DNA from 2 places in the Ketobacter nezhaii genome. Region 2 is predicted to be linked to the other one. Evidence: predicted binding sites of a transcription regulator. Region 2 holds the regulator's gene; the other holds the start of a gene.
The links. The regulator sigma-54, encoded in region 2, starts transcription at its own class of promoters, with help from an activator protein. The targets are predictions, from matches to a motif close to ANTGGCATNNANNTTGCTNT.
Positions count from the first base shown of each region.

Region 1 (15,995 bases), on a different contig from region 2:
GGTCGGGTTTCCCCAGTAGATCCGGCTGAGCACTGGAAATCTGTCATATTTGCACTTATTTCGCACTCTCCTCTTCTCTGTATCGAACCGGTTGGCGATGGAAGCCTTATATCGAACCATTTTGAAACGGTGCCCCATGAGGGTGCGTCATATTGGTGCGGCGCTGAGCCCGGATTCGGAACAGGAAGCCAAATAACCAGATTAAATGCCCGTTTGCCTGACGAAAATCCCATGGCATAGAAAATGCTTTCCCCTTCCTGCGCTAAAAAATCTATAACTCACCGGGGGAGTTCCCATGAAGAAAAACAAGTTCGCATGGAAAAAATCTATAAAAGGGGCGGCGGTTGCAGCATCTTTGTCATTGGTGTCGGGTTTTGCCATGGCAGCAGACACGATTAAAGTTGGGGTATTGCATTCATTGTCCGGCACGATGGCAATCAGTGAAACCACCTTGAAAGATACTGTTCTGATGTTGATCGAAGAGCAGAATAAAAAAGGCGGGTTAATGGGTAAAAAACTGGAAGCGGTTGTTGTTGATCCTGCATCTAACTGGCCACTGTTTGCAGAGAAAGCAAAGGAGCTTTTGGAAAAAGAGAAAGTTGATGTGATTTTTGGATGTTGGACTTCGGTATCACGTAAATCCGTTCTTCCGGTCATCGAAGAGTTAAACGGTATGCTGTTCTACCCGGTTCAATACGAAGGGGAAGAATCCTCAAAAAATGTTTTTTATACCGGTGCAGCGCCTAATCAGCAGGCCATTCCCGCCGTCGATTATCTGATGGATGAGGTTGAAGTCAAACGGTGGGTGTTGGCCGGAACGGATTATGTTTATCCGCGCACGACCAACAAAATACTGGAAGCCTATTTGAAGCAAAAGGGTGTGGACGCGAAAGACATCATGATCAACTACACCCCGTTTGGTCACTCCGACTGGCAAACCATTGTCTCTGATATCAAGAAATTCGGATCGGCCGGCAAAAAAACGGCGGTTGTATCCACCATCAACGGCGATGCAAACGTTCCTTTCTATAAAGAGCTCGCTAATCAGGGCATGTCAGCTGAAGATATCCCCGTGGTTGCTTTCTCGGTGGGTGAAGAAGAACTTTCCGGCTTTGATACCAAGCCTTTAGTGGGTCACCTGGCTGCATGGAACTATTTCATGAGTGTAGACACGGAAGAAAACGACGCCTTTATCGAGAAATGGCATGGTTTTATAAAAGATAAAAAACGGGTCACTAACGATCCGATGGAAGCGACGTACATCGGCTTCAATCTGTGGGCCAAAGCTGTAGAAAAAGCCAAAACCACCGACGTTGATAAAGTGCGCGACGCTATCTATGGATTAAAAGTGCCGAACCTGACCGGTGGCAGCGCTGAAATGCTGCCGAATCATCACATCACCAAGCCGGTATTGATTGGCGAGATTCAGGACGATGGGCAGTTCGAAGTGGTATGGGAAACTGAAAAAGAAGTGCCGGGGGATGCCTGGACCGACTTCCTGGCGGAAAGTGCCAAAATAGAAGCCGACTGGAAAGATCCGAAAATAATGTGTGGTAACTACAACACGGATACCAAGAAGTGTTCAGGCCAGAACTATTAATCACTAAAGCACGTTAATCCTTAGCCCCCATTGCCACAGGTGCCTGCCTGTGGCAATGGGGGCTTCCCACAAGAAGATCACCAATATGAAAATCACCGCTATGAATAATTCATGGGGAGTCTTTCTGGTGCTTTTCTATTGTTTGGTGTCGTTGTTCACCAGCAACGTATCAGCAGACACAGAAGAAGCCAGTTTTGAATCGCTGACCGCCGGGCTTACTCAGTCCAGCTTCAAGAAAAAAGCCACTGCCGTAGAATCCGTCGCCGCTCTGGAAGATGAACGTGTGTTGCCGTTGTTAGAGGCAATGTTGGCGGGTGACCTGTATTACCGGAAATCCGATAAACGCATTGTAATCGTTGCTGCCGCAGAAGAGGGCTATCAACTCACTTCCGTTGATACGGAAGAGGATCTGGGTGTTGTAGGTAAGCGCGATGTAAAGAAAATTTCGACCAACAACAAATTACGTAAGCAGCTTCGTATTCAGGTCGCAGGCTATAAGCTGTTAAGTAAAGACGCGGCTCTGCGTATGACGGCAGCGGAGGATTTGATTAAAACGCCCAGCCCGGAATTTCTGGACGTCCTGCAAGGTGCAATTAAGAAAGAAAAATCGAAGTCCGTGAAAAAAGCGCTGCAAGTAGCGCGTGCGGTGATTCTTTTAGACAGTGAAAACGAGGTGGATCGCATTCAGGCAGTGAAAGACATGGGCGGCTTTCCGAATAAGTACACCATGGCCATGCTGCGGCAAGTGGTGCGTAAGAACGACGACGGAACTTTTTCCGAGCCCAGCAAACTGGTGCGCGAAGGTGCAGAATCCGCGCTGCAGGGGTTGCAGGCTATGGAAACCGGGTACAAGTTCGTTGAAGATTTGTTTTTCGGGGTGAGTTTGGGTTCGGTGCTGTTGCTGGCCGCGGTGGGCTTGGCGATTACCTTTGGTGTGATGGGTGTCATCAATATGGCGCACGGCGAAATGATTATGCTGGGAGCCTATACCACCTACGTTATTCAGTTGTTGATGCCCAACCATATTGAAGCTTCCCTGATCGTAGCGGTTCCGGCGGCTTTCCTGGTGTCCGGATTAATGGGCGTCATTATCGAGCGTACAGTCATAAAACATTTATATGGCCGTCCGCTGGAAACCTTATTGGCCACGTTCGGCATCAGTTTGATACTGCAACAACTGGTGCGTTCGGTTTTCTCTCCGCTTAATCGTTCAGTCACTACGCCGGAATGGATGAGTGGGTCCTTGCATATCAATGGATTTTTATCGTTAACCTATAACCGCCTCTATATCATTATCTTCGCGTTGGTGGTGTTGTTCGGTTTGATGCTGCTGCTGAAAAAAAGCTTTTTTGGTTTGCAGATGCGAGCAGTGACACAGAATCGCACCATGGCCAGTTCCATGGGCATTCGCACCGGTTGGGTGGATGCCATGACTTTTGGGTTGGGCTCCGGTATTGCGGGGATCGCGGGGGTGGCATTGAGCCAACTCACCAACGTCGGCCCTAATCTGGGTCAATCCTATATTATCGATTCGTTCCTTGTGGTGGTATTTGGTGGCGTGGGTAATCTTTGGGGAACCCTGGTCGCCGCTATGAGTTTGGGTGTGGCGAATAAGTTTGTCGAGCCCTGGGCCGGTGCTGTATTGGCTAAGATCCTGATTCTGATTTTTATCATCCTCTTTATTCAACGGCGGCCGCGCGGATTGTTTGCGCTTAAAGGCCGGTTTGTGGAGGGTTAAGTTATGACAACGAATAAACGTTTAGACTGGTTATTGAATGACGTGGCAGGCAAGCGATTAATGCTGTTGGTGCTGGCCGTAATCATCGTTTTGCCCATGTTGAATACGATGGTGCCCAAGGATTCCTTTTTCCATGTGTCCTCGTTCACCATCGGTTTGCTGGGCAAGTATTTATGCTTTGCATTGCTGGCGTTGGCAGTGGATCTGATATGGGGATACTGCGGTATTCTTAGTTTGGGTCACGGCGCCTTTTTCGCATTGGGTGGTTATGCCATGGGCATGTATCTGATGCGGCAGATCGGTGATCGCGGGATGTATGGTAATCCGGAGCTGCCTGACTTTATGGTGTTCCTGGACTGGAAGGAATTGCCCTGGTATTGGTATGGCTTTGATAATTTCGGTTTTGCCATGCTGATGGTGTTAGTGGCGCCGGCGATACTGGCTTTTGTATTCGGCTGGCTGGCGTTTCGCTCACGGGTCACCGGCGTGTACTTGTCTATTATTACTCAGGCAATGACCTACGCATTGTTGTTGGCCTTTTTCCGCAACGACATGGGGTTTGGCGGCAACAACGGCTTGACGGATTTTAAAGATATACTGGGCTTCAGTCTGCAATCCGATATCACTAAAAACACCTTGTTTTTCTGTTCTGGACTCGCCTTGATCCTGGCGTATTTTTTATGCCGGTTTGTGGTCTCATCCAAGCTGGGCCGGGTGCTGGTCGCAATTCGTGACGCCGAAAGCCGTACCCGTTTTACCGGTTACCGGGTCGAGCACTATAAGCTGTTTGTGTTTGTTCTGAGTGCCATGTTGGCCGGTGTTGCTGGTGCCTTGTATGTACCGCAGGTCGGCATTATTAATCCGGGAGAGTTTTCGCCGATTAATTCCATCGAAATTATTATCTGGGTGGCGGTCGGGGGGCGTGGTTGCCTGTATGGAGCGGTGATTGGCGCTGTGCTGGTGAATTACGGGAAAACCTATTTCACCGGTGCCTTTCCAGAGATTTGGTTATTTATGCTTGGTGGATTGTTTGTGGTGTCAACCCTGTTTCTTCCGCAAGGGGTGGTGGGGGTGGTTCAGCAATGGAAGGACAGCCGGGCAGAGAAGAAAGCGCTATCTGCGCCCGTCGCCGATTCGGGAGCACCATCATGAGTATTGTGACCAAGCATATTCCCAAGCATATTTTATACGTGGATGGGGTGACCAAATCCTTTGACGGGTTTAAGGCGTTGAACAGTTTATCGTTCACGGTTAAGCCGGGTGAGCTGCGCGCGATTATCGGCCCCAACGGCGCGGGCAAAACCACCATGATGGATGTGATCACCGGTAAATTGAAACCCGATGAAGGCGATGTGTTTTTTCGTGATTCGGTGGATCTGACCAAGTTCGATGAAGCGGACATCGCCAATATGGGAATCGGTCGTAAGTTCCAGAAGCCCACGGTGATCGAAAGCCTGACGGTGTTTGAAAATCTGGAATTGGCCTTGAGTGGAAACCGCAACGTGTTCAAGGCGCTTTTCCATAAATTGAACCAAGAGCAGATGAAGCGCATTGACGAAACCATTGAATTGGTGGGGTTGTCTGAAAAACGCCAATGGCTGGGGGGGAATTTATCCCACGGGCAGAAACAGTGGCTGGAAATCGGCATGCTGTTAAACCAGAACCCGGATTTGTTGTTGGTGGATGAGCCTGCTGCCGGTATGACAGACCACGAAACCGAGCTTACGGCGAAGTTGTTAAGAGACATCAGCGGAGAACATTCGGTGGTGGTAGTGGAGCATGATATGGAATTTATTAAGGCGCTGGATTGTCCTGTGACGGTATTGCATGAAGGCCATGTATTGGCGGAAGGCACACTGGAACAGGTGCAGAAAAACGAGCAGGTAATTGAAGTTTATCTGGGCCGTTAACAGAGCCGTCTTCACGGGATCAGGATTTACAGGACAGCGATATGCTAAAAATTGAGAATATAGATCTTTACTACGGTGCCAGCCAGGCGTTAAAAAAAGTCAGTTTTGAAGCTGAAATAGGCAAAGTTGCCTGTGTGATGGGTCGCAACGGTGTCGGTAAAACGTCGTTAATGCGGGCGGTCGCCGGGCAGCACGGCATCAAAAGCGGGCAGATTCTCTGGGATGGTATGGACATCAGTACGCAACCGCCTTACGAGCGGGCAAAAAACGGAATTGCCTATGTACCCCAGGGGCGGGATGTATTCTCCCAGCTCACAGTGTGGGAAAATCTGAAAACCGGGTTTTCCGTTCTGCCCCACAAAGAGCGCAAAGTCTCCGACGAGATCTTCGAATTATTTCCGGTGCTGCACAAAATGCTGAAACGGCGTGGCGGCGATTTATCCGGTGGTCAGCAGCAACAATTGGCGATTGCCCGAGCCCTTATCACCAAACCCAAATTGTTGATTTTGGATGAACCAACGGAAGGCATTCAGCCTTCGATTATCAAAGACATCCAGAAAGTGATTTCGCTGCTGCGGGACCGGGGTGAAATGGCGATACTTTTGGTGGAGCAATACTTCGATTTTGCCCGTGAACTTGCCGATAATTATGCGGTCATGGATAGAGGTGAAGTGGTTTTATCCGGTTTGGGAAAAGATATGGAAGAAGATACTGTGCGACGATTTATTGCAGTGTGACACCATCCATGCAGTCTGGGAGGCGGGAAGCCCGGCTCATCTGGCGAGAACGTAGTCCGCTGGGTGACCGGGTTTTTTCTTGCCCGAAATTAAGTTGTTAAGATAGCCAACACTTTTAGTGCTAGGCTCAGATAAAAGGAATCGATATGAAGCGAATTTTAGGTGGGTTGATGGTGGTTTTGTGTGCCGTCGCTCATGCAGAAGATCAATTGCACGTAACTGCAAATCAGGATTATACGCTGCCGTCCGGCACGCAAGAGTTGATGCTGAAGCAACTCATTCTGGACGACGGTGCAACTCTGCGGGTTCCAGCCGGTATGGAACGATTGCAGATCAGTGCGGAAAAAGCGCGCATAGGGAAACAGGTGAAAATTATTGCATCTGGCGCAAACGGAAAGGCGGGTGCCGACGGAAAAAACCAGGGCGGGCAAGCGGCAACCTGTGCTGAAGGCGCTCAAGGCGGCGACGGTCAGCCCGGTGCGGCCGGCGCGGACGGTGCGGCCATTACGCTGTTGTTGAGTATAGAGCAGCTAGGTTCATTGCAGGTGGATACCCGTGGTGGCGCAGGCGGTAACGGCGGTAACGGCGGGTCGGGTCAACAAGCGGGTGCATTCGACGTATGTAGTGCGCCGGATGGGGGCGCCGGCGGTGCGGCTGGCAACGGAGGCAGGGGGGGTAATGGAGGCGATGTGCGAATTTACTACAACCTGTTGCCTTCCAGCGGGCTGTCCGGATCGATCAGCCAGCGGATTGAGGTGGATGCGGCTGCGGGCAATGGCGCAGCACCGGGCCAGCCGGGTAAAGGCGGCGAAGGCAGTGACGGCAAATACATCAATATGCGCACCCTGTCAGGGAACAAGAAATGGAAAGCCGGTGGCGATGAGGGCAAAGAGGGCGCGTCTGGACAGCCCGGCGCGGCCGGTTCCAAAGGTGCGGTGGACATTCTGAAAGGCGGCTTCGTGGCAGGCGCAGTAACCCAGACCAGGCCGGTTCCACCGAAACCGGATCAATCATTAGACGATTTAAGAAGAGCGGTGCAATCCCAGTCTGAGCAGCTGGAGCAAGTGAGCACCAAAATGAATCAGACTATGGAAGCCTTGGACGTCCGGATCAAGCAACTGGAGAAACAAGTCAAGGGGCTTCCCGACCGTTAAACCCAGCAAAGGGCGATCGGCTCCGTGACAGTCGTAACAACGTGTTATTCTGGTGCGCCCGCTTTTGGTGCGTGCCCGACAATGGTGCAACTGTTTCATTTATGTGAAATGATTATTCCGTTCAATCCCGTAGGAGCCGCGAATCCTGTACCTATTCGCAATTTGGCACACTCGTTGCTTTTGCATTCGGGAGTTCGTTAACCAAGGCGTCAGCCTTTATCGTCTAACCTCTGGGGGTTAAAAAGTTATGTTACACAAACAATCAAAAATGCTTCGATTGAGCGCCATGTCATTGGCCATTGCCGGTGCCATGAGCTTTGCTCCTTCTGCGGCCAATGCAGAAGTAGCGGCTTCAGTAGCGGTTTCCAATATGTATTTGTGGCGTGGGTACGATCTGGGTAACGGCAGTGCAGCCGTTTCCGGTGATCTTACCTATTCTAACAGCGGCTTCTATACCGGTTTATGGGCCTCTTCAGGTGATAGCAGTTGGGGCACTGAGTACGACCTGTTCGCAGGTTATGGTGCGGAATTTAGTGGCTTCAGCGTTGATCTGAGTCTCTGGAACTATATGTATCCGTCCGCACCCGATGAGGTATTGGCAGATACCGGTGGTATTATTGATGATTTCGGTGGATTGACCGATGCGGTTCTGTCGCTGGGGTTCGCAGGTTTTAGCGTAACGGCATACGACAATATTGCCGGGGGGTCAGGCAACGCCTATTACACCGTGGGCTATAGCTACGATGCTTTCTCAATTTTGGTAGGAAAGCATGATATCCGGGGCCCTGAAACCGATGATGATGGATTTGCCACGGGCAGTAACATGACTCACGTTAATGTCAGCTATGCTTACAATGATAATCTTTCATTTACATTAAGTCAGCAGATCGACGGAGAGGTTGATGACGACCTGAAATTCGTACTGAATTACAGCTTGCCAATTGACGGTTAAGGTTTTGAGATAACGTTTCTCTCCGAGTAGGCTGGTGTTCGCACCAGCCTTTTTTTGGCCCGGATTCCTTCATCCTAATCAAACAAATTTTTCAGATTCGACAAATGTGCCTGCCCCAAGGCCTGACTTTCCTCTTTTGATTTTTTCTCGCCGCGTCCTTCCCAGGCCAAATCATCCTGTGGCATTTCATCCAGAAAGCGGCTTGGCGTCGGTTCAAACTCTTCACCGTATTGTTTGCGCTTAGCGGTGTAGGTCATGGTGAGCTCTTTCTTTGCGCGGGTAATTCCCACGTACATCAGGCGACGTTCTTCTTCGATATTATCTTCTTCAATGCTGGAGCGGTGGGGCAGCAGTTCTTCTTCCATGCCCATGAGGAATACATAGGGAAACTCAAGTCCTTTCGAGGCATGCAGGGTCATCAACTGCACCTTGTCAGAATCGTCCTCTTCTTTTTGTTGTTCCAGAATATCCAACAGAATGAGTTTGCTGATCACCGATTCCACATCGTTTTCATCATCGGATTTTTCCAGCATGCGCTCTATGGACTGCACCAGGTGCCAGACGTTTTCCATGCGTCGTTCGGCCATTTTGGAACTGGAGGATTGTTCTACCAGCCAGTTTTCGTAATCTATGTCACGCAGCATTTGTTTGATGGCAGCCACTGCATGGCCCCGTTGCAGATTGTCGCGGGTTTCTTCAATCCAGTCGTGGAAGCGTTTTAGCATGGAATGCTGCCGGGTGTTGAGCACTTCGCCCAAACCCATTTCGCAGCACACGGAAAACAAACTGCGTTCCCGGTTTTGCGCGTATTGGCCCAATTTTTCCAATGTGGTGGGCCCAAGCTCCCGGCGAGGCGTGTTCACAATACGCAAAAAGGCATTGTCGTCGTCGCTGTTGATCAGCACTCGCAAATACGCCATTACATCCTTGATTTCAGCACGGGAAAAAAAAGACGAGCCGCCACTGACTTTGTAGGGGATTTGGAATTGCTGCATTTTTAATTCGATTAAGCGGGATTGATGGTTGCCCCGATACAACACGGCGAAATCTTTAAAGGGCCGTTTGTTCTGCATGTGCTGATTCAGAATATCTCCGGCAATCTTCTCCGCTTCGTGGTCTTCGCTGCGGCAACGTTTTACCCTGATCGGATCACCATAACCGTGTTCGCTCCACAATTGCTTTTCAAATACGTGTGGGTTGTTGGCGATGACCTGGTTGGCGCATTTCAGAATACGTCCGGAAGAACGATAATTTTGTTCCAGTTTAATCACTTTCAGGCTGGGATAGTCTTCCGCCAGTTGCGCCAGGTTTTCCGGTCGTGCTCCGCGCCAGGCATAGATGGACTGATCGTCGTCGCCTACCACGGTAAAGCGGGCCCGATTGCCGACCAGTAAGCGAACCAATAAATATTGGGACGAATTGGTGTCCTGATATTCGTCCACCAACATGTAATAAATACGGTTACGCCACTTTTCCAGAATGTCTTCATTGTCACGCAGTAACAAGCTAGGCAGCAGAATCAAGTCATCAAAGTCCACGGCATTATAAGCGCGCAGCATGCGGTCATATTGGGCATAGGTGTGCGCTGCGCGCATGTCCTCTTCATCTGCAGCGCGGGAGATTGCGATCGAAGGGGACACCAGATCATTTTTCCAGCTGCTGATGGCGTTGCGTACCTGGCCGATCTCATCCGCGCCCACTTCGCTGTCCTTGTGCAGCAGCTCGGTTAAAAGGGTGCGGCTGTCCTGATCATCAAATATGGAGAATCCGTTTTTAAGTCCAAGCGCGCTCAGCTCCTTGCGGATAATATTCAGCCCCAGATTATGGAATGTGGATACGGTCAATCCGCGGGCTTGCTTGCCCTTTACGATCTGGCTGACGCGCTCCTTCATCTCACGAGCGGCTTTGTTGGTGAAGGTAAGAGCTACAATACGGTGCGCGGGGATATCACATTGCTGAATCAGATAGGCAATTTTTTGCGTGATAACGCTGGTTTTTCCAGAGCCGGCGCCGGCTAATACCAGTAGGGGCCCGTCTATGTACTTGACGGCTTCGGATTGGCGGGGATTCAGCTTGCTCACGGACTGCACTCATGGTTGAAACAACATCGGGGCTCGTCATTTTACACGCTGGCTGTTATTTATGGGTACAAATCTGTCGGAGTGGTGAATTGGAAGCGGATAGTGATTGCCGTATCCTCGTTGACCACTGAGTCATATAAACACGCTGAAGAAGGGTTTTTCCATGAGTGATGTCGATTTTGGTCTGCAAGGCAAGGTGGTTCTGGTGACGGGCGCGTCCAGCGGTTTTGGCCAGCGTTTCGCGCCGGTGCTGGCGCGCCAGGGTGCGAATGTGGTGGTGGCTGCCCGTCGTCGTGACCCGTTGCTGGCATTGGAGGAAAGCATCGAACAGGACGGTGGCCGCTGTTTGGCTGTGGTTATGGATGTGTCGGATCAGGCCAGTATCAAAAGTGCATTTGACCAGGCGGAAGGGGCCTTCGGGTGTGTCGATGTGGTCATCAACAATGCGGGTATCGGTCTGAGTAATCCGCTGCTGAAAGTCACGGAAGACGAGTGGGATAGGGTGCTTGACACCAACTTGAAGGGCGCCTTTATGGTGGCGCAGGAAGGGGCGCGACGCATGAACAGCCAAGGCAAACACGGCAGCATTATCAATATAGCGTCGATTCTGGGGTTACGGGTGGCCAGCCACCTGAGCCACTACAGCGCCTCCAAAGCCGGACTGATTCAGCTCACCAAATCGATGGCGCTGGAGCTGGCGGATTACGGCATCCGGGTCAACGCGATTTGTCCTGGCTACATACTGACGGACATTAATCGCGACTACTTTGAAACCGACGGCGGCAAGCGCATGATTCAGCGCATACCGCAAAAGCAATTGGGTGATATCGACGATTTATTTGGTCCCCTGATATTGTTGGCGTCCGATGCGTCCCGTTATATGACGGGTTCGGTAATGACGGTCGACGGTGGCCACTCGATCAGCAAATTATAACTTTTATTGAACTGAAATTTTTGAACTGATTTTTTGTGCCGAGGGTACTATGGATTTTACGTTACCAGCTGAAATTGAGCAGTTAAGACTGAAAGTGCGCCACTTTGTGGAAAGCGAAGTGATGCCATTGGAAGCCGATAAGTCCCGCTTTGATGACCATGAGAACCTTTTGGAATCCGTTGTTGCGGAATTACGTCGCAAAGCCAAAGCTCAGGGTTTGTGGGGGTTCCAATTGCCGAAAAACCGCGGCGGCCTGGATCTGGGTGTTGTGGGCATGGCTGCGTTGTATGAAGAAGCAGCCCGTTCACCCTTTGGTCCGGTTGCTTTTAATTGCGCGCCGCCGGACGACGGCAATATGATTGTGTTAAATAAAATTCTTAAGACCGAAGCGCTGAAAGATCGGTGGTTGCAACCCATCATCGACGGCAAAGTGCGCTCTGCTTTCGCCATGACCGAACCGGACGGCGGCTGCGGTTCTGATCCCGGCCTGACATATACGCGCGCCGAAAAAGTCGGCGACAAATGGATCGTTAATGGACGCAAATGGTTTATTACCGGAGCCGAAGGCGCACAAACGTTTATCCTGATCGCCAAAACGTCCGACGATGAGCGAAAAGGACTGACGGCCTTTTTGTTCGACAAGGACCAGCCCGGATGGGAAATCATCCGCCGGATTCCGATTATGGGTCCGGAAGAACATGGAGGTCATTGCGAATTGCGATTTGATGGTCTGGAAATTCCGGATGAAAATCGTTTGCTGGAAGTGGGGGACGGCTTGAAAGTGACCCAGATTCGCCTGGGGACTGCGCGGCTGACGCATTGTATGCGCTGGCTTGGGCTCGCGAAACGCTGTATGGAGGTCGCAGCGCAGTACGTAGAAAACCGAATGAGTTTTGGCTCCACCTTGTCGCAACATGAAGGGGTGCAGTGGATGATGGGGGAGGTGGCAAAGGAAATTCATATCGGACGGCTACTGACAATGAACGCGGCCTGGAAACTGGATCAGGGGGATTTTGCCCGCAAAGAGATATCCATCGCCAAAATTCAGGTGGCTGATACGCTACACAAAGCCGCCGATACGGCCATACAGTTGTGCGGCGCACGGGGTTATTCTAAAGACACTATGATTGAATGGATTTACCGATACGCGCGACAGGCCAGATTGGTAGACGGTGCTTCGGAAATCCATAAAATGGTGTTGTCGAAATATTACCTGTCCGAGAAAGACGAATTTTTTAAATGGGGCACGTGATGCTTTTCAGGACACACCAATAATAACAAGCAAAGGAATTAACTATGCCTGAGAAATTTTATCTGGGTTTTGAATCTTCCAGGGATCTGGAAGGTGCAGCAGTGGAATTAATCGACCGACACAAACGCGGTGCCAAAGAAAGCCACATCCCTTTAATGGAAGATACCCTGGAGCTGTTTATTCCGGAAATGATGAACGCCTTTCTGGTGGGAACCGTGGATGCCATCGGCTTGAGCGGCATGGCTACCAAAGTGGTTCACTCCACGGCGGATGTCATCAGTAAAAGCTGCCGCATGCTGGTACCGCAATTGCTGAAAAAGAAAAGCAATCAGGAATTGGCGCCGATGGTGGGGTTTGTGGATGAGATTTATGTGCGACCGGAAGAGGCGGTCGACGGAAAAGCCCATACGGGGTGTGAAATAGACGAAACCACCTATCAGCGTATAAAGCGCGTTATCAGCGAAATCAGAGCCGGCAATATTGACGCGAATCGCAGTGAACTGACCGAGCTGATGAGCCTGACTGTGGATTTATTGCTGGACGGCATGATGAAGCGATCGGTGGGCCTGTTAAAACAGGGCTTTGTGGTACGCAAGATCGCTGACGGAGCGATAGCCACCTGCCAGGCTGCGGGCCATGGTGTGGTGAACAAAGTGTTCAAGAAACTGGATGACGATCAAATGGTGCGGCTGGTTAACTACTTCGATACCTTGCTCATCTCTGCCCAACGTTAAGCTCATTTGGATTTGAGGGTGGGGCGGGGTAGAATTCCGCCTTCGCCCGTTTCCGCTTTTGAGCCAACCCATGCCCAGCACCCCCCCCAAAGACGACCTGTTTGCTAAGCCGCTCTCCCACCTTGTGGATTTTGTATTCGATGAGCAGGTGGCAAGTGTATTCCCCGATATGATACGTCGTTCCGTGCCTGGTTATGAAACCGTAATCGCCATGTTGGGGGTGTTTGCCAGTCGTTTTGTTACACCAAACTCGCGTGTGTATGACCTGGGTTGTTCCCAAGGGGCTGCAACATTGGCGTTGCGCAGGCATATTCGCTGCGCCGGCGTGACTTTGGTGGCGGTGGATAACTCCCAGGCGATGATCGATCGTTGCCAAAGCAATGTTGCAGCGGATCTGGCGCCTGCCCCGGTGGAATTGCACTGTGAGGACGTTCAGCGTACACCGATCCAAAACGCCTCGCTGGTGACTTTAAACTACACTTTGCAGTTTGTGCCGTTAGCGCAACGGGATCAGCTTATCTCCGATATTTACCAAGGCATGTTGCCGGGTGCCGCCTTGGTGCTGTCTGAAAAAATACAGTGTGCAGACAGCATCGAGCAGGCGCGCGTCACGGATTGGCATCACGAATTCAAGCGTCTGAATGGCTACAGTGACCTCGAGATCAGTCAAAAGCGCCAGGCTATTGAAAATGTACTGGTCCCGGAAACGCTACAAGACCACCAGCAACGATTGCAATCCGCAGGATTTTCAGAAGCCTATTGCTGGTTTCAATGTTTTAATTTTGCTTCACTGGTGGCGATCAAATAATGGATTTTTCCGATTTTTTCCGGCACTGCTCCGACACGCCACTGGCACCCTGGATCACCCCGTTACGGCAGAATTTGCAACATTACGTGGTGCCGGATCGACACGGGGATTATGCCCGCTGGCAAGCGGCATTGGATCAACTTCCGGATTTAACGCCTTCGTCTGTTGCATTAAACCAAGCCGCGGTCAGCGCCGGCGCAGCGGGTGAATGCGATGCTCAAACCCGCCAACAGATAGAGCAGGCATTAATGGGATTGCACCCCTGGCGAAAAGGCCCGTTCGATATGTTTGGCGTGCACATCGACACCGAGTGGCATTCCGACTGGAAATGGGATCGTGTGATTCCCCATATACAACCACTGAAAAACCGCACCATTCTGGATATTGGTTGCGGAAGTGGCTACCACCTTTGGCGTATGCGTGGTGAGGGGGCTGCAATGACGGTGGGTGTTGACCCGTCCTTATTGTTTAACATGCAGTTCAAGGCCATTGAGCACTTTATCGGGAAGCACCCGGTGTTTCATCTGCCGATCGGAATAGAGCAGTTACCCAAAGCAATGCGCTGCTTTGACACGGTGTTTTCAATGGGGGTGTTATATCACCGCCGTTCCCCGTTCGATCATTTGATTGAGCTGCGGGATTTGTTACGGCCGGGCGGTGAGCTGGTGCTGGAGACTTTGGTAATCGACGGGGATGCCGGGCAGACGCTGGTGCCGGATGGTCGTTATGCCCGGATGGGCAATGTCTGGTTCATTCCGTCGGTGCCGACATTGATTCAGTGGATGCACAAAGTCCGTTTCAAGCAAGTTCGCTGTGTGGATGTCAGTGCCACGACGACAAAGGAGCAAAGATCCACCCGCTGGATGAATTTCCAATCGCTTGCGGATTTTCTTGACCCTGATGATCCGACAAAAACACGGGAAGGCTATCCCGGTCCGTTACGGGCGACGATTGTTGCTGAAGTCTAAAGTCGCCCACCGCTCATTTCGTTCACCGCTAACTTCGCTGAAAACCGGGCTGCTTTCCTAATCCGTTTTCGAAAGCGAACGTTAAGCCTTGACTAATGCTGAACAATATTTAGACTATGCCGCCGATGGTTCCTGCGAAGGATTAAATGGGAATACGGTGAAACACATCGCAATTACCGATGTGTGGAGTCCGTGGCTGTCCCCGCAACTGTAAGCGAAGAGTGCTTTTCACCCGCGGCCACTGGGAAACTGGGAAGGCCGAAAAGTGCAATGACACGCAAGCCAGGAGACCTGCCATCACGCAACTGCCCCTGTCGAATCTCCTGAATCGGCACAGCGTTGTGCTCGTCACCTACCAGTAACGGGTTTTTATTGGTGCGGATACCGTCATGGTGACGAAACCCAGGTGCTGCAGCCGAGGGTGGACTCACTTGCTTCCACGAATTCTTCGTGATGTGTTTGGTCTTTCCTCCCAGTGCAATTTTTTTTCTGTGTTTTGTATCATGAGGAAATTCCATGAAATTTCGACCTGTTTTCATTGCCGGTAGCACCCTGCTGCCGGTCGCTGCTGCCGTTGCGCAAGAAAATATGCAACTGGCCGAAGCCTTTGTACCGGGGCTTGGTGACGAGATCGTTGTCACTGCATCCCGTTCTGCACAAACAGTTAAAGAAACGTTAGCCTCCACCAGTGTGATTAATCGTGAGCAGATTGAACGTTCACAAGCCCGCAATGTGTATCAGATACTGAAAACGACCCCGGGCGTCTATGTGCGTCGTAACGGTGGGCGGGGAAACCAAACCACGGTCAGCTTAAGAGGGATGCCTACCGGTGGAACATTGATATTAATGGATGGCATTCGCCTTGAAAGTGGCACCAGTGGGACCACCAACCTGCAACAGATTAATGTTGACCAGATTGATCGTATTGAAATTGTGCGCGGCTCCAAATCCAGCCTTTATGGTTCCTCCGCGTTGGGCGGTGTCATTCAAATATTCAGTCGTAAAGGGGAAAAAGACGGCATTACGGTTTCTGTGGGCGCCGGTAGCGACAATACCCGCGACACCATGATCAGTGCCAGTGGTTCCACGCAAAGCGCGGTTTATAATGCAACAGTGTCATATTCAGA
Region 1 covers NZ_VRKW01000003.1:612,115-628,109, forward strand. Annotated here, with positions in the region: gene urtA (urea ABC transporter substrate-binding protein) at 296-1,600, shown strand; gene urtB (urea ABC transporter permease subunit UrtB) at 1,686-3,338, shown strand; gene urtC (urea ABC transporter permease subunit UrtC) at 3,399-4,490, shown strand; gene urtD (urea ABC transporter ATP-binding protein UrtD) at 4,487-5,248, shown strand; gene urtE (urea ABC transporter ATP-binding subunit UrtE) at 5,290-5,985, shown strand; gene FT643_RS23785 (hypothetical protein) at 6,132-7,139, shown strand; gene FT643_RS09545 (TorF family putative porin) at 7,387-8,091, shown strand; gene rep (DNA helicase Rep) at 8,166-10,172, opposite strand; gene FT643_RS09555 (SDR family NAD(P)-dependent oxidoreductase) at 10,336-11,106, shown strand; gene FT643_RS09560 (acyl-CoA dehydrogenase family protein) at 11,156-12,358, shown strand; gene FT643_RS09565 (hypothetical protein) at 12,403-13,092, shown strand; gene cmoA (carboxy-S-adenosyl-L-methionine synthase CmoA) at 13,163-13,900, shown strand; gene cmoB (tRNA 5-methoxyuridine(34)/uridine 5-oxyacetic acid(34) synthase CmoB) at 13,897-14,868, shown strand; cobalamin riboswitch at 14,978-15,181, shown strand; gene FT643_RS09580 (TonB-dependent receptor domain-containing protein) at 15,385-15,995, shown strand, end outside.
Region 1: a site for sigma-54 is predicted at 7,301-7,320, ahead of FT643_RS09545 (TorF family putative porin). Genes of this name have one in related genera too.

Region 2 (15,995 bases):
AAGAAGGGCAGTCGGTGCCGGTCGGTGTGGGACAGCCAACGCTTAAAGTAGATGAGTTGGTAGTGGGAGGGACCCGATGATGGACGGTTATTTTGCTTCGCTCATTTCACGCAGATAGCGAAATAATTTGCGCCCGTGGGCATTGCTGACTTTGTCGGGATTAGCCAGATTGGTCTGTTGTTCTTTTTTGCCGTTACGCACCAGCTGGCGTAACTTTTGTGTATCGACACCTGGGAATTCGGCAATAACGGCGCCTATAGTGGTGTTATCCCCGCCAATCAACTCATCGCGCAAGGTTTCCAGTTTATGAAAGGCCTGGGTGTTAAGCGTATGAGCGTTTTCAATATCGCTGAGGCGAGCTTCGATGGCGTCCGTATCCGTGTCTCGCAACAGTTTGCCGATATACTGCTTATGGCGACGTAAGCCCTCATGGCTTTTCATACGCTTGCCTTCTGCGATCGCTATTTCCAGCTTTTCCGTTAGTGGAAAAGGGCTGAGCTGACTATCACTCAATTGCAGGAGTCGTTCGCCAATTTTTTTTAGTCGCTCAGCTTCGCGTTTTACGGCGGATTTGCTCGGCGGCAAGTCTTCTTCTTCGGATTGATTTTGATGATTGAATTCAGACATGATGGTTCGGTGTGTGCTGCCTATGCTCTGTTGATGTGTTACCCGGAGGACAGGATATACTCGAATTTGTTGCTAATTGTACCACAGGATCTGAAATGGATATTGACCAGGAATTGAAAAGCCTGCGGGATAAGATCAAGACCGCATTGCTGTTGGCGGAAAAATCCGGTGCGACCGCGGAAGTCGGCGCCTATCAGGACCAGGGGCTCAACGTCAGTGTGCGCAATGGAGAAGTCGATACCGTTGAATTCACCCGTAATCACGGCTTTGCGATTACCGTCTACCGGGGAAAAAGCAAAGGCAGTGCATCGACTTCCGATTTTTCAGATCAGGCTGTGCGGCAAACAGTACAGGCAGCACTGGATATCGCTCAGTTTACCGCACCAGATGAATTTTCCGGATTGGCGGATGCCGGCCAGGAAGCGACCGAGGTGTTGGATCTGGATTTATATCATCCCTGGCCACTGCAGCCGCAGCAGGCGATAGAAATAGCGCAACGCTGTGAGGCTGCTGGCCTGGCCTATGAGGGCATTGATAAAAGCGATGGCGCTAATGTGGGGACAGGAGACTCAGTGAGGGCGTATGGCAACAGTCATGGCATTGTTGCTGCGTATCCACAAAGTCGCCACGGTGTCAGCTGTGCCTTGATTGCATCGCGTGATCATGAGATGGAACGCGGTGGTTGGTCGCAGAGCTGCCGTGTGGTGGGTTCGTTACCCGATGTAGAAAGTATCGGCAGTAAAGCGGCGCAAAGAGCATTGCAGCGTCTGGGCAGCCAATCGGTTGCTACAGGTGAGTTTCCGGTTATGTTTGCGGCTGAAGTAGCCGGAGGTTTGATTGGTCATCTGATCGCAGCCATATCCGGGGGCAGTTTGTACCGCCATGCCAGCTTTCTGGAAGGGCAAAGGGGACAGCCGGTGTTTCCTTCCTGGATGAATGTTTATGAATTACCCCATCTGCGGCAAGGCGCAGCCAGTGCACCGATTGATGGTGATGGCTTGCAGACCCGAGAGAAATATTTCATTGAAAATGGCCGCCTTATCAATTACGTGTTGAGCACTTATTCCGGACGTAAACTGGGTTTGCCCAGCACAGCCAATGCAGGCGGAATCCGCAACCTTCGTTGCAGTGCTACACATAGCCGTGACGAGTTGTTGCAAAAAATGGGGACGGGCTTATTGGTGACGGATCTGATGGGGCAGGGAGTCAATATTGTGACCGGTAATTATTCCCGGGGCGCTGCTGGGTTCTGGGTCGAGAACGGTTGTATCCGGCACCCGGTATCCGAAATTACGGTGGCCGGGAATCTGCAAAATATGTTCAGGCAGTTTTTGGGTATCGGAGACGATATTGATGCGCGGGGCAATATTCAGATGGGTTCGGTGTTGGTGGAATCGATGACCGTGGCAGGTAAATAACAAAGGCGCTTCCACCGTGGTCGAAGCGCCTTTGTTACATGGCTCGATTAACCCAGGTTAGTGTTAGCAAATTCCCAGTTAACCAGATTCCAAAAGCCTTCCAGGTATTTCGGGCGGGCATTTCTGAAATCGATGTAGTAAGCGTGCTCCCAAAGATCCACAGTGATCAGCGGAGTGACGCCTTCTTCTGTGATCGGTGTGCCCGCATTACTGGTGTTGACGATATCCAAAGAGCCGTCTGCTTTTTTCACCAGCCAAGTCCAGCTGGAGCCGAAGTTGTTCACTGCTTTGTCGTTGAATTTGGCTTTAAAATCTTCGAAAGAACCAAATGCACTTTTGATCGCTTCTGCAATGGCACCAGTCGGCTCACCGCCACCATTGGGGCTAAGGCTGTTCCAGTAAAAAGTGTGATTCCAGATTTGTGCTGCATTGTTAAAAACGCCGCCGGAGGAAGACTTGATGATCTCTTCCAGGCTTTTGCCTTCGTATTCAGTTCCGGGAACCAGGCCATTTAGTTTATCGACATAAGTCTGGTGATGTTTGCCGTAATGATACTCCAGGGTTTCAGCGGAAATGGTCGGTGCCAATGCGTCTTTTGCGTACGGTAATTCTGGCAAAGTGAAAGCCATGTGATGTCCCCTCATTTGGTTAACAACGATGTGAGCCTGCGGACAGGCCCGATTCTCTCTCTACAATAGAGGCCACACTCTAGCAGATTTGCGCTTCGTTTGTCAGTTGGCCTATCACCTTAGAGATTTGATTTTACTAATCAATCCATAGAATTTAACTATGAGTGCAACGAGCTAGGTGTAGTAGATCGTTGCCAAGCCAAGAAACGAACAAAATCCGACCACGTCGGTGATTGTGGTGAGGATCACACTGCCGGACAGGGCCGGATCGATCCCGATTTTCTGTAAGATCATCGGTAGCGATGCGCCGGCTAATGCCGCTACCACCATATTAATGATCATGGCCGTGCTGAGCACTGCCCCCAGCATCATATCGTCGAACCAGATCGTGGCCACTACTCCCACCACGACGGACCAGGTGACGCCATTCAGAAAGCCCACCGCCATTTCTTTGGTCAACAGCCAGCGGGCGTTGGCCGAACCGACATGCCCCAACGCCATACCGCGGATCACCAGGGTGAGGGTCTGGCTGCCGGCGATGCCACCCATACTGGCGACAATGGGCATCAAAACCGCCAGCGCGACGACTTTCTCCAGCGTGCCTTCAAAGAGACCGATGACCCAGGACGCGAGAAAGGCGGTCAGCAAATTTATTCCCAGCCAGATGGCGCGACGGCGGGCGGTTTTTAAAACAGGTGCAAACGTGTCTTCATACTCATCCATCCCCGCCATACTCATGAAGGAGTGGTCTGCACCTTCCAGAATAACGTCAACAACGTCATCGATGGTGATCCGGCCCAAGAGCACGCCATTGTCATCGACCACCGGAGCCGTTACCCAATCTTCCCGTTCAAACATGGCCGCCACTTCTTTTGCCGGGGTTACGGCGGTTATTGCTTTGGCTTCATCCATGGCTTCGCGAACCAGCATGCCGGGATCTTTGATCAATAACTTGGTTAATGGCAATAAACCAACGAACTGACCGGCGCGGTTGACGACATGCAGATTGTCGGTGGTATCCGGCAGAGTTTCGTGCCTGCGTAAATAACGTAAAACAACATCGAGGGTGATGTCCGGCCGGATGGTGATAATGTCGATGTTCATCAAGCCGCCGGCGGTGTCGTCGGCGTAAGACAAAATAGTTTCGATTCTGTGGCGATTCTGATCGTCGAGCGATTCGAGAATCCGTCGCATTACTGTTTTCGGAAGTTCCTGCAACAGATCGGCGAAATCATCGGTATCGAAACCTTCTACGGCACTGATAATATCTTCTGTATTTCGGTGTCGCAGGAAATAGGCTGCGATCTCTTCGTTAAGATACTGAAGTATTTCCCCTTCATCATCTTTATCAATGAGCTGCCACAGCAAATTCCGCTCCCGCGGTGGAGAGGATTCGATGAGCTTGGCGATTTCTGCCGGAGACATACCCCGTAACATGCGTCGGACATCATCAAACGTACCGCTTTCAAGGGCGTCCAGAAAGGTGTGAAGATGATCTTGAATTTCAAGGCTGGAATGATTTATCGCCATTGATCATCTCCTGTGGTGGAATAGGGGGCCTGCTCTTTTTACAAGTCTAGTGTGACAATTCAAGAATCGTTAGGTTTGCAGTGGGGGTGCGGCGACATTCTAATGAATGCCCGGTGAATTGACCAGCATCGGAATGTGCCTTGGCGTTACTGGTCGAATTATTCGGCTTCGTCGAAACGGTTGTTGATCAGTGATTCAATGTCTGACAGGGCGTCTTCGGCGTCTTTGCCGGATACCTGAACTTTGAGTTCGCTGCCTTTGCTGGCCGCCAGCATGAGCACCGACATAATACTTTTAGCATCGGCTTCCTGACCGTTGCGGTTAAGCGTAATGCGGCTTTCATAGCGGGAGGCCGTGGCGACCAGTTTTGATGCTGCTCTGGCGTGCAGTCCCAATTTGTTGATGATCGTTATCTTTTTTTCCAGGTCCATACTAAATTACCGCACTTGATCCAGCTCAAACACACCCAGATAAATGTTAAAGGCTTGCAGACGAAATAAGTGACTGGGCCAATGGGTTTTGTTACAAAAAGCCGGATTAGGGCTCAACGTCCGGGGTCGCAATCGGGTGGAAACATTTAGCGTAGTGATAGGCTTTACCCAGAGGATTAAACCAGCTTATAACTCCCTGTGTCTAGCCTGCACATTAGGGAAATCTGGTTTGAATTGTTCGGTTAGTTTTTCGGTAATGTAAACCGAGCGGTGCTGTCCACCGGTACAACCGATAGCAATGGTCATGTAGCTGCGGTTGTTGGCAACAAATCGTGGTAACCACGCAACGAGAAAAGCGCTGATATCGTCCAGCATTTCCTGAACCTGCTCATGCCCCTGCAGAAAGGTTTGGACGTCCGGATCGCGCCCGGTTTGGCTGCGCAAATTAGGAATCCAGTGGGGGTTGGGTAGACAGCGGACATCAAATACCAGGTCTGCATCACCCGGAACGCCGTTCTTAAAGCCGAAGGATTGAAACAGCAAGGCCATGCCTTCGTTACCTGCACCGACCCGTTTTTTTATCAGGTCACGTAGCTCGTGAAGGTTGAGCTTGCTGGTATTGATAATCAGGCTGGCACTGGAAGCGACCGGATGCAGCATATCGCGTTCGCGCTCGATAGCTTCATTGAGCGTATTGGTATCGTTACTGATGGGGTGCCGGCGGCGGGTTTCACTGAAACGCTTTACTAAAACAGAGTCCATCGCGTCCAGATAAATCACTTCGCTGTCGATGCCCTCCGCGCTGAGGTCACGTAAAACATTGGGCAACATTTCAAGTTGTGTGACGCTGTTGCGGGCATCGATACCGATAGCCACTTCTTTAATTTGTGGGGATTTGCGGGAGGACAGTTCGACGATCAGGTCCCGCAATAAAGTCACGGGAAGATTATCCACACAGTAATAACCAATATCCTCCAGTACGTGTAATGCAGTGGTTTTTCCGGAGCCGGAGCGACCACTGATTACCACTAGTTTCATACCGGCGTTACCAGAGCATCGTAAATAGACTGTGAGGAATGCGCGGTACGAATTTCACGGCGTCGGCTGTCATCATTAAACAAGGTGGCGATTTTGGAGAGTAAATTCAGATGCTCATCATGGGCATCTTCGGGTACCAGCAGAAAAAAAAGCATATCCACCGGCTCCCGGTCGACGGAGTCAAAATCAACACCGGACTCCAGTTTGATGAATGCGCCGATGGCGTTGTTGCAGTGGCTCGCCCGGCAATGGGGAATGGCTATACCTTTTCCCAATCCTGTGCTGCCCAGTTTTTCTCGTGAAATTAATTTGTCGAATAATTCGTTCGGGTCCAGCTCGGGGCACTGCTGGGCGATTAGCCCGGCAGCGGTTTCCAGAACTTTCTTTTTACTTCCGCCGGAGACGTCTTCAAAGACTCTTTGCGGGTTAATAATTTCAGCCAGTTCCATATTTAAGTCTTTATTCCAGGTTAAAGAATTACCAACTTTTCATCTTTTCCTTATGCTTGACCACCTGACGATCAAGTTTATCTGTCAGCATGTCTATGGCCGCGTACATATCTTCAGATTCGGCGTTGGCAAACAAATCAGCACCTTTCACGTGAATTCGCGCTTCTGCTTTTTGTCGGTTTTTTTCCACACTGAGTATGGCTTGGATGCTAGTAATGTCGTCGGTATGGCGCTCGAGTTTCTGCATTTTATCGGATACGTAGTCTTTCAATGAATCCGTTACGTCTACGTGATGTCCGCTGATGTTAATTTGCATAGGCCACTCCTTTATCGTGGTTAGATTTTACTACAACCGTATGAACTGAACTCACCTAGTTGCGGCTTTTCCCGTTGCATCCGGTTTCGGACTAAGCGGTGTTTCGTCGAAACATCGCTTGGAAAACCTGTAAACTTCGACACGCGGTCAGACCAATCGTTTCCTTTCGTTGGAGGGCGGAATCATCATGGCCTCACGGTATTTCGCTATGGTGCGCCGTGCTACCTTAATATCCTGTTCTTCCAGTATGTTGGCAATTTTGCTATCACTCAACGGTTTTTTGGGGTTTTCGGCTGCAATCAGTTTCTTGATAATAGCGCGGATTGCTGTGGACGAGCATTCACCGCCGGAATTCGTGCTCAAATGGCTGGAGAAAAAGTATTTCAGCTCGAAAATACCCCGGGGGGTATGCATAAACTTTTGCGTGGTCACACGGGAAATCGTTGATTCATGCATGCCCACGGCTTCGGCAATGTCGTGTAGCACTAGCGGCTTCATGGCTTCTTCGCCTTGCTCCAGGAAGCCGATCTGATGTTCCACTATTTTGGTGGATACCTTGAGCAATGTTTCGTTGCGGCTCTGTAAGCTTTTGATAAACCAGCGGGCTTCCTGCAGATTGTTTTTAAGGAAGGTGTTATCGCTGCTGTTATCGGCTCGTTGTATCAGGGAGGCATAGTTGCCGTTGACCCTGAGCCGGGGAGTGGCATCGGGGTTGAGTTCCACCCGCCAGCGTCCTTTGTCCTTGCTGACAATAACATCGGGAATGACGTATTGCGTATCATCGGTTTCGATGCTGCTGCCAGGATAGGGGTTGAGTGACTGAATCAGGGAGATCGCTGATTTCAACCGCGCCTCAGACAGCTTCCCTTTGCGCATGATGGTTGCAAAGTCCCTGGAGCCGAGGGTTTCCAGGTAAGTATCAACCACCAGGATGGCGTCATCCCGGGAGGGCTCGGATTTGTCCATTTGCTTCAGCTGGATTAACAGGCATTCACGTAGGTCCCGCGCGGCCACACCCGGGGGATCAAACTGTTGGATACGGTGTAACACGGCGACAACTTCTTCCAGCGATATCGGCTGGCCTTCGTCGTCTTCGTCCGGTTGCAAGACAATGCCCAGGTTGTCGAGTTCTTCCTGCTGTAAGCGGATCAGGTCGGATATAACGTCTTTTTGTGCCAGCACGCTTTCCCTGATATCTTCAACGGATTGCGTCAGGTAGCCTTTGTTGTCTACAGCTTCTATTACCGCCATTGCTATCATCTGGTCAACATCGGACATGGTAGTCAGATTGAGTTGCCACATTAGTGAATCGTAGATGGATTCCGGTGCGCTGTTTCGGCTTTCATAGTCAAAATCATCGTCGTCTCCACCACTGCCGCTGCTGCCGCTGAGGGTGGAGCCCGAACTGTCGTACATGGTATCCCAGTCGCTGTCGACAGGAAGCTCATCTGATATTTGTTTACCTTCGAGATCGACGGATGCGTCTTCAGCGGATTGAGTGCTGTTTTCGCTTTTGACTTCGCTCGCCTGGGTGAAATCCGGCACGCTGTCGGATTCAGCCAGGTTGTCGGTTTTCTCTGTCTTGTTATCGGTCTCAGTATTGCTGTTGTCGTCACCGGATTCTTCGACGTCCAGCAGTGGGTTGGCTTCCAGTGCTTCTTGGATTTCTGCCTGAAGGTCAAGAGTAGACAATTGCAGCAAGCGGATAGCCTGCTGCAATTGCGGCGTCATGGTAAGGTGTTGACCAATTTTTAGCTGTAAAGTTGGCTTCATTGATACCCGTTTCGACTTCTATCAACTGCTTGAACGATGAAAAGCCACCATCCAATGCGCTTTCACCCGGATTCTGCTATCAATCATTATTGCTATAAATATCAATTGCTTAGCTGGATTGCACTGTAGGTCCTTCTAACTAATTGTAAGAGGTGTCGCGCAGCAAAGCAATTTACATGCCTGAAAATGCTTAGAACATTTACATCTGAAATTGATTTCCCAGATAAACCTCTCTGACTTTTTGGTTTTGAAGAATGAGAGAGGGCTCTCCCTCGGCAATAATATGTCCTTCACTCACTATGAACGCATTCTCACAAATATCCAGAGTGTCACGCACGTTATGGTCTGTTATCAGGACCCCGAGACCACGATCCCTCAATTGGCTTATGATCTGTTTGATATCCGCCACGGAAATGGGGTCAACACCGGCGAAGGGCTCGTCCAACAGAATAAAAGCCGGGTCGGTTGCTAGTGCTCGGGCAATTTCAACACGGCGTCTTTCTCCACCGGATAATGACATGCCCAGAGAGTCGGCGATATGGCCAATGTGGAATTCTTTTAATAGCTGATCGAGCTTTTGTTTTCGTTCCGCTCGGGACAAATCCTTGCGGGTTTCCAGAATAGCCATGATGTTTTCTTTTACTTTAAGCCGCCGGAAAATGGAGGCTTCCTGAGGCAGATAGCCGATGCCTTTCGACGCTCTGCCGTGCATGGGTAGATGTGTGATTTCGGTGTCGTCTATTACGATGCGCCCTTTGTCTTGCGGCACGATACCGATAATCATATAAAAGCAGGTGGTTTTTCCGGCCCCATTTGGACCTAGCAAACCAACAATTTGTCCACTTTCTATTGAGATCGAAACATCTTCGACTACGGCACGGCCTTTGTAACTTTTTGCCAGATTGGATGCGGTTAATCTACTCATTACTTTATTTCTTTTCCGGTGTTGGTTCGGCTGCAGCAGGTAATATCATTTCAACGCGACGCTTTATATCACCGGGTTTGTGGTCTTTGGTTTCGCCTTGCGCCTGCAAACGCTGGCTTTGAATTTCGTAAAGAATTTCCTCCCCGCGGAAAATATTATCTTCCTGGACAATGGATGCGCTTCTTTTTAGCAGTAATTTTTGATCGATCACCATGTAATCAATGCGTTTTGCTTTGGCAATCACTTCCGATTGGTTGGGTTCGGGCACCTGGGAAAAGAGGGCCGGCGCACCGTCTGCCATGACCTTATCCACTTTACCTTCAATGGTCTGGATGCTTAATTTATCCGCGACTATTTTGAGGGTACCCTGAATCAGGACAACGCTGCCGGTGTAGACAGCCATGCCACTTTTCTCATCAATCAGTGCTGTGTCAGCAACGATCTTTAGCGGTTTATTGCGGTCACTGTCCAGTGCCATTGCGGGAGCGGATAGCCACAGGCAAAGTAGGCACAGAAGACGGTTAAGATTTATCTGGTTCATAAATGCTGGTTACTTTTTCTCTTAAGGTAATGCGGTTGGTGTTCAGATCTGCTTCCAATCCGGTTGCTTCAATGTAAATACCACTTTGCCGGATGATAACGCGGTCGTCGGTGGTGGCGAAGGACTCTTTCGGTTTCAACAGCAGCGTCTCTGTTTCCAGGGTGGGGGCTTCTTTAAGCCCTTTTTCCGCAAAATTGATTTGTTTAATTACGACATTGCCGGTGAGGTGCAGTTCTTCACCTTCGTTATCTGAAACGGCCTCGGCGGAACTGGTTTGCCAGGTTGCGACCGTTTCCTGAAATAAGGTGATATCAGGGCGGATCATTAAGTTGCGGTCAGTCGCAAGATACTGGAGCATCGATTCCGCCCTGAGCTCGTATTCCTTGTTCCCGTCCTGGTCGAAATTGTCCTGCTTCACCGTGATGGCGGTAAGGTCGGGCAGGTCAACGTCGGAACTGATGACATCTTGCGGCGCGAACCACGCGTCCCATTTGTGATAGGTGTAGAGCGCGAGTACTGCAAGCGTAAGCAGGGTATTAAAAATAAAAATTTGCTGGCGGTTTTTCATGATTTAGGATCAGAACTATCGAGCAAGAAGCGTTGCTGTACCGCATCCAGGTGACCTTGAGCTGACATCAACCACTCACAAAGCTCTCTGACCGCACCTTCGCCCCCGTTCTTCTCTGTGATGATGTCTGCATGCTGGCGTATGATGGGCAATGCATCTGCCACGGTGACGCCAATACCGGCAAATTGTATCGCAGCTAGGTCTGGCAGATCGTCCCCCATATAGGCCACTTGTTCTGCTGTCAGGTTCAGCTCAGATAGCAGCTCTGCCAAAGCGCGTCGCTTGTCCTCTCGGCCTTGTATGACGTTGTCAATTTTCAGGTCTTTGGCTCGGCGGAGCACCAGTTCAGATGTGCGTCCGGTAATGATGGCGACTTCAACGCCGGTCTCGCGCAACAGGTTTAAACCCAGACCGTCCTTCACGTTGAAGGCTTTTATCTCATCGCCGAGACTAGTGAAATAGAGCCTGCCATCGGTCATCACGCCATCGACATCGAACGCAACCAACTTTATTTTCCGTGCTTTGCTTTGTAATTCTTCAGTCATTATGGTCTCGGGTAAAAACTCCGTTCACATTACCCCTGCACGCAGCAGGTCATGCATATTCAGTGCGCCGATCGGGGTGCCGCTTTTATCCACGACCATCAGTGCGGTGATTTTGCTTTTGTCCATCATGTTCAGCGCTTCCACAGCCAGAATGTGGGGGCTGATGGTTTTAGGGTTCGCGGTCATCACTTTTTCAATACTGGTGGTTTTTGTGTTCAACCCCTGATCCAGCATCCGGCGTAAGTCACCGTCAGTAAATACGCCGATCAACTTATTATTGTGATCGACGATGCCGGTCATGCCGAGCCCTTTGCTACTCATTTCAAGCAGTGCATCGCTGATGGTCACTGCTTTCGCAACCAGCGGGATTTTATCACCGCTGTGCATAATGTTTTCCACTAATAGTAGTAGGCGTCTTCCCAGACTTCCGCCGGGGTGAGAAAGTGCAAAATCGTCAGCGGTAAATCCCCGGGCTTCCAGCAGCGCTACTGCGATGGCATCGCCCATCACCAGGGTAGCGGTAGTGCTGGCTGTGGGGGCCAGTCCAAGCGGACAGGCTTCTTCTTTAACACTGATATCAAGATGGACATCGGCCTGGGTTGCAAGCGGTGATTGGTTGTCGCCTGCCATACTGATGAGCGGGGCGCCTTTGCGCTTTATCAACGGTACGATATTGACAATTTCTTCGGTTTTACCCGAGTTAGAAATGGCGATCACTACATCTTCGCCGGTAATCATGCCCAGGTCGCCGTGACTGGCTTCACCCGGATGAACAAAAAAAGACGGGGTGCCTGTGCTGGCCAGTGTTGCCGCAATTTTGTTGCCGATATGGCCGGACTTCCCCATTCCTGTGATGATGACCCGGCCTTTGCATTGCATCAGAATCTCGCAGGCATTTTGAAAATTCTTATCGATCCTGGCCAGAAGTGCATGGGTGGCGGCTGTCTCAATTTCTATAACCCTGCGACCGGATTGAATAAACTCGTCGCCGTCTTGTCTGGTATTCATTTCAGCAATCGCCTTAAATTCGAAGTTTCAATGTGGCACAGTGTAAACCAAATCAAGCCGAGGCCGTAATGGTCTGTTGATAGAGTATCGCCAGATAGGCTAAATAGGCTGCCAGTAGAATGCCGCCCTTGATTCTGGAGAGCTGCCTTGCTTTTCTTGGCAGAAACATAAACAAGGCCAGCAACAGCGTAACACCGCACATAACCCCATAATCACGAATCAGCGTGGTAGAGCTGATTTCAATCGGATGGATCACGGCCGCAGCGGACAGCACTGCCAGCAGATTCAGGATATTGGAACCGACGATGTTTCCGAGCGCGATATCATGATGCTTTCGCAGCGCGCTGGCGATGGATGCGGCTAATTCCGGCAGGCTGGTGCCGATAGCAACAATCGTAAGACCGATGATCACTTCGCTTATCTGCATGGCTCGGGCTATTTCAATTGCTCCCCACACCAATAAGCGTGAAGATCCGATGAGAACCACAGTGCCGACAATAAACCAAAAGGTCGATTTCCCCTTGCTGGGGCCTTGGATGTCGTCTTGCGTTGTCTGCTCAATCAGTTCGTCCTGATGTTCGCTTTTATAGCGAAATAACAGATACATCAGGAGTATCAGCATGACAATCATGACAAAAGCATCGGTTTGGGTAAGCTGGTTGTCGCTACACAGGAAGCCGACGCCTGCGGTGACGGCGATGAGGGCAGGTAAGTCTTCTTTAAGGAGTCCGGATTGAATGGGAAGGGCAGCGATTATTGCTGTTACCCCCAGAACCAAACCAATATTGGCAATATTGGAGCCAATAGCGTTGCCAAGGGCGAGCTCTGGTGCTCCGGACAAAGCTGACATGATGGAAACAACGATTTCCGGGGCGGATGTGCCGAGGGCAACGATAGTCAGCCCGATCATCGCTTTTGACATGCCCAGGGCGCTAGCGAGGCCGACTGCACCGTCGACAAATTTGTCTGAGCTCCAGACCAGCAAAATTAAGCCGGCCACAATGGCCAGGAGGGCAACCAGCATGTGTCAATTCCACATTAAAACAAGCACTGCAATGTAATGGCTATCTTGTCCCTATGCAAGCCAGGGGCTTGCGCATTGGCCAGTTTTTCCTTTTAATCACAAGATGATATAGTTCAGCTCTTGTTTTTGGAATTGCCGGGAGCAACCAAAAAGGCCTTTCATGTCAGCAGACTCTCAGAATTACGTCGAAATCGCCGGCCTGTCGTTTAATCGCGGCAACCGGGTAATCTATGACAATATCAACTTGGTTATCCCGAAAGGTAAAGTGACGGCAATAATGGGCCCGAGCGGGACCGGTAAAACCACCTTGCTACGTCTCATCGGTGGCCAATTGAAGCCCGACAGCGGCAGCATCCTGGTCGATGGCCATAATATTCCTGAGCTGGGCCGGAGTGAGTTATTCCAGGTTCGTAGCAAAATGGGGATGCTGTTCCAAAGTGGCGCTTTATTCACGGATCTGTCTGTTTTTGAGAATGTCGCATTCCCCCTGCGAGTGCATACCGAACTACCGGAAGACATGATTCGGGATGTTGTCCTGATGAAGTTACAGGCGGTGGGGCTGAGGGGGGCGAAAAACCTGATGCCCAGCGAACTGTCCGGAGGTATGGCACGCCGTGCAGCGTTAGCTCGTGCGATCGCCCTGGACCCGGAATTAGTGCTGTACGATGAGCCCTTTGCCGGGCAAGACCCGATGGCAATGGGCGTCGTGGTGCAGTTGATCCGGTTATTGAACGACGCCTTGGGTCATACCAGCGTCGTGGTGTCTCATGATGTGCAGGAAACTGCCAGCATTGCTGATTATATTTATGTTATTGCCGATGGCGTAGTGATCGGCCAGGGCAAGTCCGATGAAGTGCTGAATTCGGATCTGCCGCGGGTGCGCCAGTTTATGCAGGGGTTGCCGGACGGGCCGGTGCCGTTCCATTTCCCGGCCATGGAATTACAGGAAGACTTTCTGCGGGGAAGCATGTAGTGCTGGATAGAATCAGTGGTCTGGGCCGCTTTGGCCTCGAATTAGTAGGCGCACTCGGACGTTCCGGAATTTTTCTGTTCCATTCGTTGTGGGCGCTACCCAATCTCCGTACCAATTTCCCTTTGCTAATCAAGCAAATTTACTCCGTGGGCGTATTGTCTATGGTGATTATAATTGTCTCGGGTACCTTCATCGGAATGGTGTTGGCTTTGCAGGGTTACACCATTCTGAATACCTACGGCAGCGAGCAGGCGCTAGGACAGATGGTCGCATTGACTCTGTTACGTGAGCTGGGGCCGGTGGTCACTGCGTTGCTATTTGCCGGGCGCGCCGGCTCCGCGTTAACGGCGGAAATTGGTCTGATGAAAACCACAGAGCAGTTAGCGAGTATGGAAATGATTGGGGTTGACCCGCTGCGCCGAATCATTGCTCCCCGTTTCTGGGCCGGGTTGATCTGTTTGCCGACGCTGGCTGTGATTTTTTCTGCTGTCGGCATTTTAGGTGGCTTTTTGGTTGGCGTGGTGTGGCTGGGCGTGGATGGAGGCTCGTTCTGGGCCAATATGCAAAGTAGCGTGCAATGGTCAGACGATGTTATGAATGGTGTCATTAAAAGCATTGTGTTTGGCGTGGTGGTTACGTGGATTGCGGTGTTTCAGGGATACGACACCGTCCCGACCTCGGAGGGTATCAGTCGTGCGACTACCCGTACGGTGGTTTATGCGTCGCTGGCGGTGCTCGGTTTGGACTTTATTTTAACTGCGGTCATGTTTGGAGAAATTTGATGCGAGTGCGTACCCAGGAATTAACGGTGGGTGTATTTATATTAATAGGGCTTATGGCATTGATTTTTCTTGCCCTACGGGTCAGCGGGTTATCTCTGAAATCCGGCGAGGAGACCTATCGGGTGACGGCCAAATTCGAAAATATCGGCGGCCTCACGGCACGAGCGAAGGTCACGATGGCGGGTGTGACCATTGGTCGGGTGACCAGAATCTATCTGGATCGAGAAGATTTCGTGGGGGTAGTGGAAATGGAGATATATAAAAATGTGAATAATCTCTCGTCCGACTCCAGCGCTGCAATCCTAACCGCCGGCATTCTGGGGGAAAAGTACATTGGTATCATCCAGGGTGCTGAACTGGACAATCTTGCAGATGGCAGTGAGATATATAACACCCAGTCTGCGCTGGTGCTAGAAGACTTGATCGCTAAGTTTCTGGTTGGCAGGGTATCGTCTGATGAGCCCTGATCAAATCTCTGCGTTGGGCGTGAGCCTCATCCGCGTGAGTGACCATAAGCTGGAAATCAGCGGTGATATGGTATTTGCGTCCGCAACCTGGTTGCGTAGTGAAGGCGAGAAGCTGCTACCGGGTATGGGTGACCGGATTGTGGTGGACCTGGCTCAGGTAGGTAGAGTCGGCAGTGTGGGTATTTCGGTATTGCTGTGCTGGATGCGTATGGCACAGGTGCTGGGAAAAGAGCTTCAGTATGTTAATGCACCTGACGATATGCTGGATGTGAGCCGCGTCAGCAGTCTGGATTCAGTAATTCCTTTTGCCTCCTGATTTTGGTGTCGAACTTGTTTACAATAGCGCACTTCCGATATTAATGAGAAACCCCAATGATCACGGCTGAAGATATCAAGCAGCAAATTGAGAGTGGGATCGATACTGCCGAAGTATTGGTTCGTTTGGATGGTAACAAGTGCCTGGTAGCCGTCGCCTCGACGGAATTTGAAGGTTTACGCACCATCAAAAAGCAACAGATGGTATACGCCTGCCTAAATGAGATGATCTCCAGCGGCGAGCTACATGCCGTCAGCATGCATACCTACACCCCGTCCGAATGGGACTCCCAGAAAAAGCTGGGTATCCCCGGATTCTAGAGGCTTCACCATGGATAAACTGATTATCACCGGGGGTGCAAGCCTTAACGGTGAAATTCGCATTTCCGGGTCAAAAAACTCAGCACTGCCGGTGTTGGCTGCGACTTTGTTGTGTGACGAGAAAATGAGGGTGTGCAATCTGCCGCATCTTCAGGACATTACCACCATGATTGAATTGTTGGGGCAGATGGGGGTGGACCTCATCATCGACGACAAACTCAATCTGGAGGTAGAAGCGAATACTATTAAAGAATTGCACGCCCCCTATGAGTTGGTTAAAACCATGCGGGCGTCGATTCTCGTGCTCGGGCCAAT
Region 2 covers NZ_VRKW01000001.1:851,782-867,776, reverse strand. Annotated here, with positions in the region: gene tldD (metalloprotease TldD) at 1-80, shown strand, start outside; gene yjgA (ribosome biogenesis factor YjgA) at 88-627, opposite strand; gene pmbA (metalloprotease PmbA) at 723-2,045, shown strand; gene sodB (superoxide dismutase [Fe]) at 2,093-2,674, opposite strand; gene mgtE (magnesium transporter) at 2,849-4,204, opposite strand; gene FT643_RS03755 (HPr family phosphocarrier protein) at 4,363-4,635, opposite strand; gene rapZ (RNase adapter RapZ) at 4,822-5,673, opposite strand; gene ptsN (PTS IIA-like nitrogen regulatory protein PtsN) at 5,670-6,122, opposite strand; gene hpf (ribosome hibernation-promoting factor, HPF/YfiA family) at 6,151-6,438, opposite strand; gene FT643_RS03735 (RNA polymerase factor sigma-54) at 6,586-8,211, opposite strand; gene lptB (LPS export ABC transporter ATP-binding protein) at 8,411-9,136, opposite strand; gene lptA (lipopolysaccharide transport periplasmic protein LptA) at 9,141-9,677, opposite strand; gene lptC (LPS export ABC transporter periplasmic protein LptC) at 9,658-10,245, opposite strand; gene FT643_RS03715 (KdsC family phosphatase) at 10,242-10,790, opposite strand; gene FT643_RS03710 (KpsF/GutQ family sugar-phosphate isomerase) at 10,815-11,798, opposite strand; gene FT643_RS03705 (calcium/sodium antiporter) at 11,851-12,822, opposite strand; gene FT643_RS03700 (ATP-binding cassette domain-containing protein) at 12,983-13,795, shown strand; gene mlaE (lipid asymmetry maintenance ABC transporter permease subunit MlaE) at 13,795-14,577, shown strand; gene mlaD (outer membrane lipid asymmetry maintenance protein MlaD) at 14,577-15,044, shown strand; gene FT643_RS03685 (STAS domain-containing protein) at 15,034-15,360, shown strand; gene FT643_RS03680 (BolA family protein) at 15,417-15,680, shown strand; gene murA (UDP-N-acetylglucosamine 1-carboxyvinyltransferase) at 15,691-15,995, shown strand, end outside.